DNA from 3 places in the Streptomyces sp. TRD_SC_5 genome. Region 2 is predicted to be linked to each of the others. Evidence: riboswitches for the same ligand, from Rfam matches in the RefSeq annotation. Region 2 holds a riboswitch; each other region holds the start of a gene.
The links. A riboswitch is a leader RNA that binds a small molecule or an ion and turns the genes downstream of it on or off. The one in region 2 is predicted to bind cobalamin.

Region 1: it holds a riboswitch for cobalamin, as region 2 does, so the genes downstream of both, AC1P0E_RS06805 (cobalamin biosynthesis protein) here and AC1P0E_RS22880 (ribonucleoside-diphosphate reductase subunit alpha) in region 2, are expected to answer to the same signal.
Region 3: it holds a riboswitch for cobalamin, as region 2 does, so the genes downstream of both, AC1P0E_RS11960 (CbtB domain-containing protein) here and AC1P0E_RS22880 (ribonucleoside-diphosphate reductase subunit alpha) in region 2, are expected to answer to the same signal.

The regions. Positions count from the first base shown of each region.
Region 1 covers NZ_JBWZZS010000001.1:1,448,192-1,452,688, forward strand. The annotation lists gene AC1P0E_RS06790 (class II aldolase/adducin family protein) at 50-721, opposite strand; gene AC1P0E_RS06795 (inorganic phosphate transporter) at 989-2,242, shown strand; gene AC1P0E_RS06800 (hypothetical protein) at 2,262-2,486, shown strand; cobalamin riboswitch at 2,615-2,761, shown strand; gene AC1P0E_RS06805 (cobalamin biosynthesis protein) at 2,905-3,912, shown strand; gene AC1P0E_RS06810 (cobyric acid synthase) at 3,921-4,497, shown strand, end outside.
Region 2 covers NZ_JBWZZS010000001.1:4,948,141-4,952,637, reverse strand. The annotation lists gene AC1P0E_RS22900 (carbon starvation CstA family protein) at 1-864, shown strand, start outside; gene AC1P0E_RS22895 (YbdD/YjiX family protein) at 861-1,064, shown strand; gene AC1P0E_RS22890 (hypothetical protein) at 1,197-1,496, shown strand; gene AC1P0E_RS22885 (Uma2 family endonuclease) at 1,593-2,177, opposite strand; cobalamin riboswitch at 2,290-2,413, shown strand; gene AC1P0E_RS22880 (ribonucleoside-diphosphate reductase subunit alpha) at 2,558-4,497, shown strand, end outside.
Region 3 covers NZ_JBWZZS010000001.1:2,608,565-2,613,061, forward strand. The annotation lists gene AC1P0E_RS11955 (glycoside hydrolase family 6 protein) at 1-908, opposite strand, end outside; cobalamin riboswitch at 1,242-1,411, shown strand; gene AC1P0E_RS11960 (CbtB domain-containing protein) at 1,446-1,664, shown strand; gene AC1P0E_RS11965 (CbtA family protein) at 1,682-2,446, shown strand; gene AC1P0E_RS11970 (class F sortase) at 2,457-3,137, opposite strand; gene AC1P0E_RS11975 (hypothetical protein) at 3,139-3,690, opposite strand; gene AC1P0E_RS11980 (HAD-IIA family hydrolase) at 3,797-4,497, opposite strand, start outside.

The DNA of each region.
Region 1 (4,497 bases), 3.5 Mb from region 2:
TCGCGGGGGTCTTCGCACGGGGTCTTCGCGCGGGGTCTTCGCGCGGGCGTCAGCCTCGCTGGCCGTACCCCTTGAGCTTTTCCTGTACTTCGCGCAGCCGGCCCTCGGAGAGCAGGGACGGTTCGCGGCCCGGCACGGAGCTCGCGGTGAGCCAGAGCCTGCACATCCATTCCAGCTGCGCGGTGCGGTCGTAGGCCTGGTCGAGCGTGTCTCCGTAGGTCACGGTGCCGTGGTTCTGGAGCAGACAGCCCGAGCGGTCACGCAGGGCCTGGAGCATGTTTTCGGCCAATTCTCGCGATCCGTACGTCGCATACGGGGCGGTGCGGACGGGGCCGCCGAGGGCCGCGGCCATGTAGTGCACGAGGGGCAGCTCGGTCACGAGGGTGGAGACGGCGGTGGCGTGCACGGCGTGGGTGTGGACCACGGCCGCGGCGTCGGTGCTGCGGTAGACGGCGAGGTGCATCGGGAGCTCGCTGGTGGGGGTGAGCCCGCCGAGGATCTGCTCGCCGTCGAGGTCCACGGCGACGGCGTCCTCCGGCCGCAGCCGGTCGTACGGGACTCCGCTCGGGGTGACGAGGACGAGTTCGCCGACGCGTACGGACACATTGCCCGAGGTGCCGACCACCAGCCCTTCGCGCACTGTCCTGCGGGCCGTGGCCACCAGGTCGTCCCATGCCCGTTCGATCGCGTCCCGCGTCGTGTCCTGAATCTGCTCCGCCATGGGGCGATCCTGCCAGGAGGCGGGCGCACCGCGGTGCGCCCGCCTCCTGGCAGGTGACCAGGATCTCTTCCACGGATTCACGACCCGCCGAAGCGGTTCGCGAGGGGCTGACGGGCCCCCGATTGCCCGGATCCCCGCCGCCGCGGCCACAAGCGGAATGGCGCCGACTCCTTTGGGGTCACCGCACCGCCCGGCCCAGTTCACCTTCCGTTCACTCAGGTTGCCTACGTTCCACGTGCCACTGACGTCGAACGATTGCCTGGGTAAATGGAACACATCACCTTGCTGCTCGCGATTGTGATCGTGACAGCTCTAGTGTTCGATTTCACGAACGGTTTCCACGACACCGCCAACGCGATGGCCACCACCATCTCGACCGGCGCCCTGAAGCCCAAGACGGCGGTGGCCATGTCCGCCGTGCTCAACCTGGTCGGCGCGTTCCTGTCCGTGGAGGTCGCCAAAACGATCTCCAGCGGCATCGTGACCGAAGACGGCATCACACCCGAAGTGATCTTCGCGGCGCTCGTCGGCGCCATCCTCTGGAACCTGATGACCTGGCTGATCGGCCTGCCGTCCAGTTCCTCGCACGCCCTCATGGGCGGTCTGATCGGTGCCACCATCGCCTCGGTCGGCGTCAGTGGTGTCAACGGCGGAACCGTCGTCACCAAGGTCCTGATCCCCGCGATCGCCGCCCCGCTCGTCGCCGGCCTCGCCGCGTACCTCGGCTCCCGGCTGACGTACCGGATCGGCAGGAACGCCGACCCGAAGGCCACCGCGAAGGGCTACCGCGCCGGGCAGATCACCTCGGCGGGCCTGGTCTCGCTGGCCCACGGCACCAACGACGCGCAGAAGACGATGGGCATCATCACGCTGGCGCTCGTCGCCGGCGGTGTCCTCGCCCCCGGCTCCAACCCCCCGATGTGGGTCATCATGTCCGCCGGTGTCGCCATCGCGCTGGGCACGTACCTGGGCGGCTGGCGCATCATCCGGACCATGGGCAAGGGCCTCACCGACCTCCAGCCGCAGCAGGGCTTCGCCGCCCAGACCAGCGCGGCCAGCGTCATCCTCGCCTCCTCCAACCTCGGCTTCTCCCTGTCGACCACGCATTCCTGCTCCGGCGCCGTGATGGGTGCGGGCCTGGGCCGCAAGGGCGGCGTGGTCCGCTGGTCCACCGCCACCCGGATGTTCGTCGCCTGGGGCCTGACGCTGCCGGCCGCCGGCCTGATCGCCGCGGGCTCGGAGTTCGTGACCAAGCAGGGCGACTGGGGCGTCGCGGTCGTCGCGGTCTTCCTGGTCGCCTCCTGCATCGCGATCTGGTTCATCTCCCGCCGCCAGGTGGTCGACCACACCAACGTCAACGACGTGGACGCGGAGGCCGAGCCCGCCGGTGTGGTCACGACCGCCATGGCAGCCGTCAGCGTGCCGCCCACGGCCGCGGCCCTCGCCGCCGAGGACCTCATGACCACCATCCCGGCCCCGGCCGGCAGCTCCGCCGAGCCGGCCCGCCCGGCCGCGGTGTAAGGACTAGGGACACATCACCATGAACATCGACTGGGTAGCTCTCGGCTCCGTATTCGGCGTGAGCCTCGTGGCGACCGTGGGACTGGTTGGCCTGTTCACCCTGGGCATCGTGGGTCTCTCCAAGCAGGAGAGCGCCTCCGCGCAGGGCGGCGGCTCCGCCGTCCTGGCCCGCACCGGCGCGTACACCTGCTTCGCGCTGTGCGCGGCGGCCGTGACGTACGGGATCTACCTGATCGTCGTCTGACGCGCCGGTAAGATCCTTCGCGAACCATTGCAGAAAGCGCCCCGCCGTCGGCCTTCAACAGCCGTCGGCGGGGCGCTTTCTGTGTGCCTCAGCACACTCTCCCGTCGCAGGTCAACGGCAAGTTGACGGCGTTCGCGGAGCGTGGTGGACTGCCGGAGCCGAATACGGCGGCACGAGAGGAAGCCCGGTGCGAATCCGGCGCGGTCCCGCCACTGTGACCGGGGAAGAGGAAGAGATCCCCGGGAGCCAGGAACTCTCACCGCCGGTCACGTCGAACCAGGGCGCGGACCCTGAGTGAGGACATACCGCCATGCCCGGCTGCCGTTCAGTCAGTCCTGCCCGTTCTGCCGGATCTGTCAGTCCTGACATCCCTGAGAGCACGACGCGTTCGCTTCGAGGCGCATCGGCCTGCTGAGCCATGCGTGCCGATCGCATCTTCGCGTACGGCGCCACCGCCGGCCTGATCGGCGACCTCGTCCTCGGTGATCCTCGCCGTGGGCATCCGGTCGCCGCGTTCGGGCGGGCCGCGGGCGCCGTCGAGTCCCTGCTGTGGCGTGACCACCGCGGGTGGGGCGCGGTGCACACCCTGGTGTGCGCCGGAGGCGCCGCCGGAGCCGCCGCGCTCGCTTCCCGCGCCGTACGCCGCTCCCCCGCCGCCGCGATCGCCCTGACCGCCGCCGCCACCTGGGCCGTCGTCGGAGGTACGTCGCTGGGCCGCGAGGCCCGTGCCGTGGGCAGCGCCCTGGAGGCCGGGGACATCGAGGTCGCCCGCGAACGCCTCCCCCACCTGTGCGGCCGCGACCCGCAGTCGCTGGACGCCCAGCAGATCGCCCGCGCCGTCGTCGAGTCCGTCGCCGAGAACACCTCGGACGCGGTCGTCGGCGCGCTGGTGTGGGGCGCGCTGGGCGGTGTGCCGGGGCTCGTGGCCTTCCGCGCCATCAACACACTTGACGCCATGGTGGGGCACAAATCCGCCAAATACCTGCGCTACGGCTGGGCTTCGGCCCGCCTCGACGACGTGGCCGGCTGGCCCGGGGCCCGGCTGACGGCCGCCCTGGCAGCGGTCGCGGCCGTCTCCGGGGGCGACCCTCGCGGTGCGGTGCGGGCCTGGCGTACGGACGCCTCGAAGCATCCGAGCCCCAACGCGGGCCCGGTGGAGGCGTCCTTCGCGGGCGCGCTCGGCGTACGGCTCGGCGGGACGCTCTCGTACGCGGGCCGGGTCGAGCACCGGCCCGTGCTCAACGCCGCCGGCCGGCCCGTCGGCGTACCGGACATCGAGCGGGCGGCGCGGCTGTCGCGGCGCGTCGGCGCGCTGGCTCTGGCGACGGCTGTCGTGGGGCGGCCGGCTTTCGGCGCGGTGCGACGCGGACTTGGTGCGCGCGGTGGGATACGTACTGGCATACGTGGTGGGAAGGGGCACGCGTGAGCGGTTCATTGGGGGGCGGTCTGCTCGTCGCGGGGACCACGTCCGACGCCGGCAAGAGCGTCGTGACGGCCGGCATCTGCCGGTGGCTCGTCCGCACGGGTGTGAAGGTCGCGCCGTTCAAGGCGCAGAACATGTCGCTGAACTCGTTCGTGACGCGCGAGGGCGCGGAGATCGGACGGGCGCAGGCCATGCAGGCGCAGGCGGCGCGCGTGGAGCCGACGGCGCTCATGAACCCCGTGCTGCTCAAGCCGGGCAGCGACCGCAGCAGCCAGGTGGTGCTGATGGGCAAGCCGGTGGGCGAGATGAGTGCCCGGGGCTACCACGGGGGGCGGCAGGAAGCGCTCCTCGGAACGGTGACGGACTGTCTGCGGGAATTGCGGGGCACGTATGACGCCGTGATCTGCGAGGGGGCGGGCAGTCCCGCCGAGATCAATCTGCGGCGTACGGACATCGTGAACATGGGCATCGCGCGAGCGGCCAGGTTCCCGGTGGTCGTCGTCGGCGACATCGACCGGGGCGGGGTGTTCGCTTCCTTCTTCGGTACGACCGCGCTGCTGAGCCGGGAGGACCAGGAGCTGGTGGCCG
Region 2 (4,497 bases):
GCGCCGACGTTCGCGCTCGGCATGGCGGAGATCTTCTCGGCGGTGGTCGGCGGCACGGCCATGAAGGCGTTCTGGTACCACTTCGCGATCATGTTCGAGGCGCTGTTCATCCTGACGACGGTGGACGCGGGCACCCGTGTCGGCCGCTTCATGCTTCAGGACATGCTCGGCAACGTCTACAAGCCGTTCCGCCAGGTCAGCTGGAAGCCGGGCGTCTGGTTCGCCAGCGCGGTCGTCGTCGGCGGCTGGGGCTACTTCCTGTGGGTCGGCGTGCACGACCCGCTCGGCGGCATCAACCAGCTCTTCCCGCTGTTCGGCATCGCGAACCAGCTGCTCGCCGCCGTCGCGCTCGCCGTCTGCACCGTACTGCTCGTCAAGTCCGGCCGCCTGAAGTGGGCCTGGGTGACGGCGGTGCCGCTCGCCTGGGACGTGGCGGTCACACTCACCGCCAGCTGGCAGAAGATCTTCTCGGACGACGTGAAGGTCGGCTTCTTCGCCCAGCGCGACAAGTACCAGGCCGGCATCGACGCGGGCCAGGTGCTGCCGCCCGCCAAGAACATGGACCAGATGCAGACCGTCGTCACCAACTCGACGGTCGACGGCGTGCTGTGCGCGCTCTTCGCGATCCTCATCGTGGTCGTACTGGCGGACGCCGGCCGGGTCTGCATGAAGGCGGTCCGCGCTCCCGAGACCGTGCGGCTCCACGAGGCGCCGTACGTCGAGTCCAGGATTGTCGCCCCCGCGTCGATCATCGCGACCAAGGAGGAGAAGGCCGAGCTGGTCGCGGCCGGCGTCGGCCCGGAGGGCGGCATCCGCAAGGACACCGCGGACGCCGCGCCGGCCGGGACAGGGACCTCCGAATGACTCTGACGGACGTACGCCGCGCGGCGGGCCGCATCCGCTGGTACGTCCGCGAGCTGACCGGCGAAGCCACGTACGACCGGTACGTGGCCCACGCGAGGTCCTGCGACCCCCAAGCGCCGGTCATGACCCGCCGCGAGTTCGAACGCAGCCGCACGGACGCCCGCGAGGCGGACCCCCGCGAGGGCTTCCGCTGCTGCTGAGCGGCGCCTCGTACGGGCCGCCGTCTCCCCTGGGGGAGGCGGCGGCCCGTTGCCGTGCGGAGGCCGGGTGGCGGCAAAGGGGCGCCTCAGCAGGGGAATCCGGCGCCGCCGTACCGCCTAGGATCGCCGATCATGGACACGCACACTCTGTTTCTCGCCCTGGTCGCCCTCGTCATCCTCGTCGTGCTCACCGGCTCCGTCGCCGACAGCCGGATCAAGCGCACCGGACGCCAGATCGCACGCCTCGAAGCCAAGATCGACCTGATCCTCGACAGCCTGGGCATCAGCCACACCGACCCGGAGATGGAGAAGGTCGTCGCGCTCCTCCAGGAGGGCAAGAAGATCCCGGCGATCAAGAGCTACCGCGAAATCACGGGAGCCGACCTCCTCCAGGCCAAGAACGCCGTGGAGCAGATGGAGCGCCGGCTCTGAGCCGGCCACGAGCACGTCATCCGCGAGGGCTGCCGCACACACCGGGCGCCGCCCAGCACGGGCCGTCACATCCACGGGATGCGACGGCCGTCGCCGTCAGCGCACCCACTCCTTCAGGGCTTCGGTCTCCAGGGTCAGTTCGACCGGGGCCGGCAGCGCGACGGGCTTGCCGAACGGGACGGTGTGCGCGTTCTCGTACCGGACGCCGTCGGGCTCGCTGTAGACCGTCACCTCGCAGGTGTCCCGGTCGATCAGCAGATAGACCGGGATGCCCGTCTCGGCGTACGCGCGGGGCTTTTCCACCCGGTCGCGCTGGTCGGTGTCGGTGTCGTACGAGGTGACCTCGACGACCATCAGCACCTGCTCGGTGTCGGCCCACTCGCCCTGGCCGACGAACGCACCGCTGGGCGCGAGGGAACCGTCGGGCCGGGCTCGGCCCTTGCGGTAGGCCTGCACCTTCAGTCCCTGGCCCGGGTAGAGCCACAGTTCGGGCCGTGACTGCAGACAGATGCGCGTCAGCCACTCGATGATCCGCCCGTGGTCCCCGTCCGGCACAACCCTGCTCCTCAGCCTCCCGTCGATGAGCTCCAGCCGCACACCCTCGGTCGTGCGGGCCAGTATGCGCGTGGCCTCGTCGAACTCTTCGGGGAGCAGGTGGGGCCGGTCGTCGATCGCTGACATGGGGCGTACCTCCTTGTGCTCACGACGATAGCGGAGCCCTGTGACAGCCGCAGTCACTCTTCCCGTGCGACACAACATGTGGGGGCTGCCTCATCCAACCGCCCCCACATGTATGCTCATGCTCGCTGTCGCCGCAGGGAAATCCGGTGTGAATCCGGAACTGTCCCGCAACGGTGTGATTGGTGCGCATTCGTGCACCCAGGAGTCCGACGACCTGCCGACGGCGTATCCGGCTCGACCGAACCGGATACCGACACGTCCGGGCCTCGCGGTTGGGCCGGTGGACGCTACGCGGTGTGCCGCCCTTCAAGGGTGACGCATGCCCGTACGCCCCCACTCCTCCTCCCGCCGGCCCCGAGCCGAGCGAGGGAGAGCACCCCGTGACCATCGCGCCAGCCGATCCGGCAACTGCCACGGAATCGACGGAGTCGTCCGACGGACCCGGAGCCGGGACCGCACTCCTGCGGACCCTCACCGACCTGACCGTCGACCTCCCCGACACCGACCCGGGCAGAGTCGCCGCCGCCGCCCTGCGCGGCCGCAACGCGGCGTCGGACGCGGCCGAGCTGCGGGGCCTCGCCACCGACGCCGCCGCCGGGCTGATCTCCGAGGACCCGGCGTACTCCCGCCTCGCAGCCCGCCTCCTGACCCGCACGATCCGGGACGAGGCGGCGACGCAGGGCGTCCGTACCTTCTCCGAGTCGGTCTCCGTCGGCCACCGCGAGGGCCTGATCGCCGACCGTACGGCCGACTTCGTGGCCGCCCACACGGTCCGCCTCGACGCGCTGATCGACCCGGCCGCCGACGACCGCTTCGGCTACTTCGGCCTGCGCACGGTCTACAGCCGCTACCTCCTGCGCCACCCGATCACCCGTCAGGTGATCGAGACCCCGCAGCACTTCATGCTGCGCGTGGCGTCCGGTCTCGCCAAGGACGAGTCCGCCGCGGCCGCCGACGAGGTCGCCGCGCTGTACCGCCTGATGAGCCGCCTCGACTACCTGCCGTCGTCCCCGACGCTCTTCAACTCCGGTACGCGCCACCCGCAGATGTCCTCCTGCTACCTGCTGGACTCGCCGCTCGACGAGCTCGACTCGATCTACGGCCGCTACCACGAGGTCGCGCGTCTCTCGAAGCACGCGGGCGGCATCGGCCTCTCGTACTCCCGCATCCGCGCCCGCGGCTCCCTGATCCGCGGCACCAACGGTCACTCGAACGGCATCGTCCCCTTCCTGCGCACCCTCGACTCGTCGGTCGCCGCCGTCAACCAGGGCGGCCGCCGCAAGGGCGCCGCCTGCGTCTACCTGGAGACGTGGCACGCGGACATCGAGGAGTTCCTGGAGCTGCGCGACAACACGGGTGAGGAGGCGCGTCGTACGCACAACCTGAACCTCGCGCACTGGATCCCCGACGAGTTCATGCGCCGCGTCGACGCGGACGCCGACTGGTCGCTGTTCTCGCCGTCGGACGTTCCCGAGCTCGTCGATCTGTGGGGCGACGCTTTCGACCAGGCGTACCGCAAGGCGGAGGCGGACGGTCTCGCCCGTACGACCATTCCCGCACGCCAGCTGTACGGGCGGATGATGCGCACCCTGGCGCAGACCGGGAACGGCTGGATGACGTTCAAGGACGCGTCGAACCGTACGGCGAACCAGACGGCTGAGCCGGGCTCGGTGGTCCACTCCTCGAACCTCTGCACCGAGATCCTGGAGGTCACGAACGACGGCGAGACGGCCGTCTGCAACCTCGGCTCCGTCAACCTCGGTTCGTTCGTTCTCGGGAACGGCGAAATCGACTGGGAGCGCCTGGACGAGACCGTCCGTACGGCCGTCACCTTCCTCGACCGCGTCGTGGACATCAACTTCTACCCGACCGAGCAGGCCGGCCGCTCCAACGCCAAGTGGCGCCCGGTGGGCCTGGGCGCGATGGGTCTCCAGGACGTCTTCTTCAAGCTGCGCCTGCCCTTCGACTCCCCCGAGGCCCTCGCGCTCTCCACGAAGATCGCCGAGCGCATCATGCTCGCCGCGTACGAGGCGTCCTGCGACCTCGCCGAGGTCAGCGGCCCCCTCCCCGCCTGGGAGAAGACCCGCGCGGCACGCGGCGTACTGCACCCCGACCACTACGGCGTCGAGGTCACCTGGCCGGAGCGCTGGGACGCGCTGCGCGCCCGTATCGCCAAGACCGGAATGCGCAACTCGCTGCTCCTCGCGATCGCGCCGACAGCGACCATCGCGTCGATCGCGGGCGTGTACGAGTGCATCGAGCCGCAGGTCTCCAACCTCTTCAAGCGCGAGACGCTCAGCGGCGAGTTCCTTCAGGTCAA
Region 3 (4,497 bases), 2.3 Mb from region 2:
TCGTCGCCGGTCTTGGTCGTCGGCTTCTCACCGAGCGCGCGGCCCGGCGGATTGCACCAGTTCTCCGCGGGGTCGCCCCCGGTGTACGGACCGTTGCCGTTGCGGCTGGTGTCGATCACGAAGGGCTTGTTGCCGACCTTCGCCGAGACCTTCTTGCCGAAGTCCTTGCTGACCTCGGTGGTCTGGAAGTTGGAGACGTTGACCGAGAAGCCGTCCGCTTCCGCGATCCCCGCCCACTGGAGCGGCTCGAACAGCGAGTCGGGCGACTTCCAGCCCGCGTTTCCCGCGTCCAGGTAGACCTTCGCCTTCGGCTGCTGCTTGAGCCGCTCGATGGCGCCCTTGAGGAGGTCGTACCGCTCCTCGTGGAACTCCTCGGGCGTACACCCGTCGACCAGGTGCAGCAACGCGTCCGGCTCCAGGATCACGGTCGCCGGGCGGTCCCCGATGCCCTTGGCGACCTCCTCGACCCACGCGCGGTAGGCGTTGCCGTCGGCCGCGCCACCCTTCGAGAACTGCCCGCAGTCGCGGTGCGGGATGTTGTACATGACGAGCAAGGCGTCACGGTCGGCCTTCTCCGCCGCCTCCGTGTACCCCTTGGCCTGCGCCTCGGCGTTCTCCGGCAGGATCCACTCGGCGGCCGGCTGCTCGGCGATCTTCCTGATCAGGCCGGCCTTCTCGTCGTCGCCTTCCTTGGCGTACGCCGCGACCTGCTTCGCGGCGGTTCCTTCGGGATTGACCCAGTACGGATCGCTGCCCTTCGGCTGCTGCTTCACCGGCGGTTGGTCGCCTCCGTCGCCTCCGTCACCGCCGGATGACGAACAACCCGCCAGTAGCAGTGCGGCCCCCACAGCCCCCATCGCTGTCACCCGGAAATTCCTGCGCCTACGGCCGCTGTAACTGCCGTACATCCAATCCCCCTTGGCTGCACTGAATATATGAGGACCCCCCGGCCCCTCCCCGGACACATCCGGTCGAAACCATCCTGACACACCGGCCCGGCGCGAGGGCGCGGAAGGGTACGGGCACGGGTGCGCGAGGGCCGGTCGCCACGCCGTGACCTTGCGGTGACTTGGTGTCAAAATGACCCTGCGATCTTCCGTGCCTCCCGCGTCGACGCCGGGCTTCTCCCGCAGCCCGGGCATCCGCGGTCGAGGACCGGCCCGGTCGGCGGCCCCGGGGGGAGCGGGTCGCCGGCCGGGCCAGGTGAGCCGGTCCTGCGGGCAGCGGCAGGGGGCCTGTTGACAGTGCTCAGCCAGGCTGGGACTCTCCGGGAGACAACTCCACACACATCGAGGCGACGGTGGACAGGAACCCGGTGCGATCCCGGGACGGTCCCGCCACTGTGACCGTACGAGAGCCCAAGGCGGCTCCCGTACGGAAGTCAGGAACTGACCCGTCGTCCTCCTGAATTGGGGCGTGGAAACCCCAGAAGGAGGCTCACCGGTATGTCTCTGCACACTGCGCAGCACACCGACACCGCGGCGGTCGCGTCCGCCACGACCACCACCCGCGACTGGCTGATCATGGCCGCCGCGGCGATCATCGCCGTGATCGCGCTCTACGCGGTCTTCATGGACAACGGCACGGTCGTTTCCGCGACGGGCGACTACCTGCACGAGTTCTCTCACGACGGCCGGCACCTCTTCGGTGCCCCCTGCCACTGATCGGGGCCGTACGCACCATGTCAACACCTGTACTGCCCCTGCTCGGACGCGGGCTCGCGGCGGGCGGGGCGGCCGGTCTTGCCACCGGCCTCTTCTCGCTGCTCCTCGCCGAGCCCCTGATGGACCGGGCGATCCGCCTCGAAGAGGCACGTTCGGCCGCCGAGGAACACGCGCACGGGGCCGCCGCCACGGCCGTCCAGCACCACGAGGAACTGTTCTCCCGCTCCACCCAGCACTTCGGCCTGGTCGTCACGGCGGTCGTCGCGGGCCTCGCGCTGGGCGCCCTGTTCGCCCTCGCGTACGCCCTGGTGCACCGCCGTACGGGCCTCGGTGAACGGCCGTGGCCCCGCGCCCTGGCCTTCGGCGCGGCCGCCTTCGTGGCGGTCTCGCTGCTGCCCGGCCTGCGCTACCCCGCCAACCCGCCCGGTGTCGGAGACTCCGGCACCGTGTCCAACCGCCAAGGCCTGTGGGTGGCCGCCGTCGTGATCGGCGTCCTCGGCATGGCGCTGGCCTGGCAGGTGTACGTACGCCTCGCCGACCGGTCGGTCCCGGTGCGCCAGGTCGCGGTGGCCGTCACGGCCGTCGCCACGCTCGCGGTGCTCTTCGCACTGCCGGGCAACCCGGACGAGGTCCCGGTGGCGGCGACGCTGCTGTGGGACTTCCGGATCCTGTCGCTGGCGTCGCACGCGCTGCTGTGGGCGGTGTTCGCGGGGGTCTTCGGGGCGCTGGGCCTGCGGGCCGCGGCCCGCACGGCTCCGGCCGCCGCGCCGGTAGCGGCGTAGTGACAGCTGCTCAGCCCTTGCCCGTACCCGTCAGGTAGGCCGAGACGACGACGTTCGCCGTGTAGGTGCGGGCCTTCTTGTCGTACGTGCCCCCGCAGGTGATCAGGCGCAGTTCCGCCCGGTCGCTCTCGCGGGGGCCGTACACCTTCTGCGGGTCGAAGCGTTCGCGGGTGAAGACCTGAACGTCGTCGATGGTGAACTCCAGGCTCTCGCCACCGGCCCCCGTCACCCGGACCTTCTCGCCGGGGCGCGCGGCGCTCAGGCCGTAGAAGACGGCCGGTCTGCTCTCGGTGTCGACATGGCCGACGAGCAGGGCGACTCCCGCGGCGCCCGGCATGGCCCCGCCCTCGTACCAGCCGACCTTCGACGACTGGCGGTACGGCGGCGGATCGACGGCGCCCGACGTGTCGAGCCCACGGGGCACGACGGGAGCCGTGACGGCTATGGAGGGCACGGTGAGGTGCTGCGGCCGCGCGCCCTCGACGGGGGCGTGCGCGGGAGGAAGCGGCACTCCCAGGGGGCGGCCGACAGCCGCCACGTCACCGGTGGTCGGCGCCGAGCTGCCGCCGGGACCGTCTGTCACCTCCCGGCCCCACAGCCACAGTCCGAGCAGCAGCACGGCCCACGCGACACCGGTCAGCAGCCGTCCGCCGCCGCTGCCGCCTTCGGCCGGGCGGTCGTCGGCGGACATGTCAGTCCGAGTCCGTGGTACGACGACGGCGTACGCTCCGGTACGCCACGGCCACGGCCGCCACACCCGCCAGCACGAGACCGATCACGGTGTGCCGCGTCCCGGGCCCGCCCTCCTCGGCCGCCGCGACCTCCGCCGTACCGCCGCCACCCGCGTGCACGGGCGCGACGGGGGTCGAGTGGTGGGTCGGGTGGTGCGTGGGCTTGTGGTGGACGACCGTGACGGTGCCGCTGGCCTGGCCGCCGCCCTTGCACTTCACCCAGATCTCGTAGTCCTTGGCCCGGGCGTCGGAGCGGATGCGGGCCTCGGCGAAGAGGTCACCCCGGTCCGCCGCCGGGTTGAAGTGGGCGGGCGACGAGAAGGCGTCGGACGTACCCGTGGCCTGATCGCCCCTGCACACGTCGACCCGCAGATCCACCTCCCCGCCGGGAGCGATGGTGGACGGGGTGACGACGACACGCCCCTCCTCGTCGCCGGCGTGGGCGGCGGCTGCGGGCACGAGGACCGCCGCGGCCGCCGCGCCGACACAGAGAGCAAGCTGCACTGAGCGCATAGTGAACCTCCTGGTACTACGAAGATTCACCGGTACGGCCGGTTTCCGCATCTCCAGAGGCCCGCGACTGGGCCGTACGGGCCTCCGGAGAACGCCGCCGGAACGGTCAGACGCGGTCGACGAGGTCCGCGATCGAGTCGACGATCGTCGAGGGCCGGAACGGGTAGCGGTCGACGTCCGCCGGCCCGGTCAGACCGGTCAGCACCAGGAACGTCTCCATGCCCGCCTCGAGACCCGCCAGCACATCCGTGTCCATCCGGTCGCCGATCATCGCGCTGGTCTCGGAGTGCGCGCCGATCGCGTTGAGCCCGGTCCGCATCATCAGCGGGTTGGGCTTGCCCGCGAAGTACGGGTCCTTGCCCGTCGCCTTGGTGATCAGCGCGGCGACGGCCCCGGTGGCGGGCAGCGGGCCCTCGCGGCTCGGGCCGGTCTCGTCGGGGTTGGTGCAGATGAAGCGCGCACCGGCGTTGATGAGCCGGATGGCCTTGGTGAGTGCCTCGAAGCTGTACGTACGCGTCTCGCCCAGGACGACGTAGTCGGGCTCGTGGTCGGTCAGGACGTAACCGATGTCGTGCAGCGCGGTCGTCAGTCCCGCCTCGCCGATGACGTACGCCGTGCCGCCGGGCCGCTGGTCGTCGAGGAAACGGGCGGTGGCGAGCGCCGAGGTCCAGATGTTCTCGACCGGCACGTCCAGGCCCATGCGGAAGAGGCGCGCGTGGAGGTCGCGGGCGGTGTAGATCGAGTTGTTGGTCAGCACCAGGAAGGGCCTGCCCGACTCGCGGAGCCGCTTGATGAAGGCATCGGCGC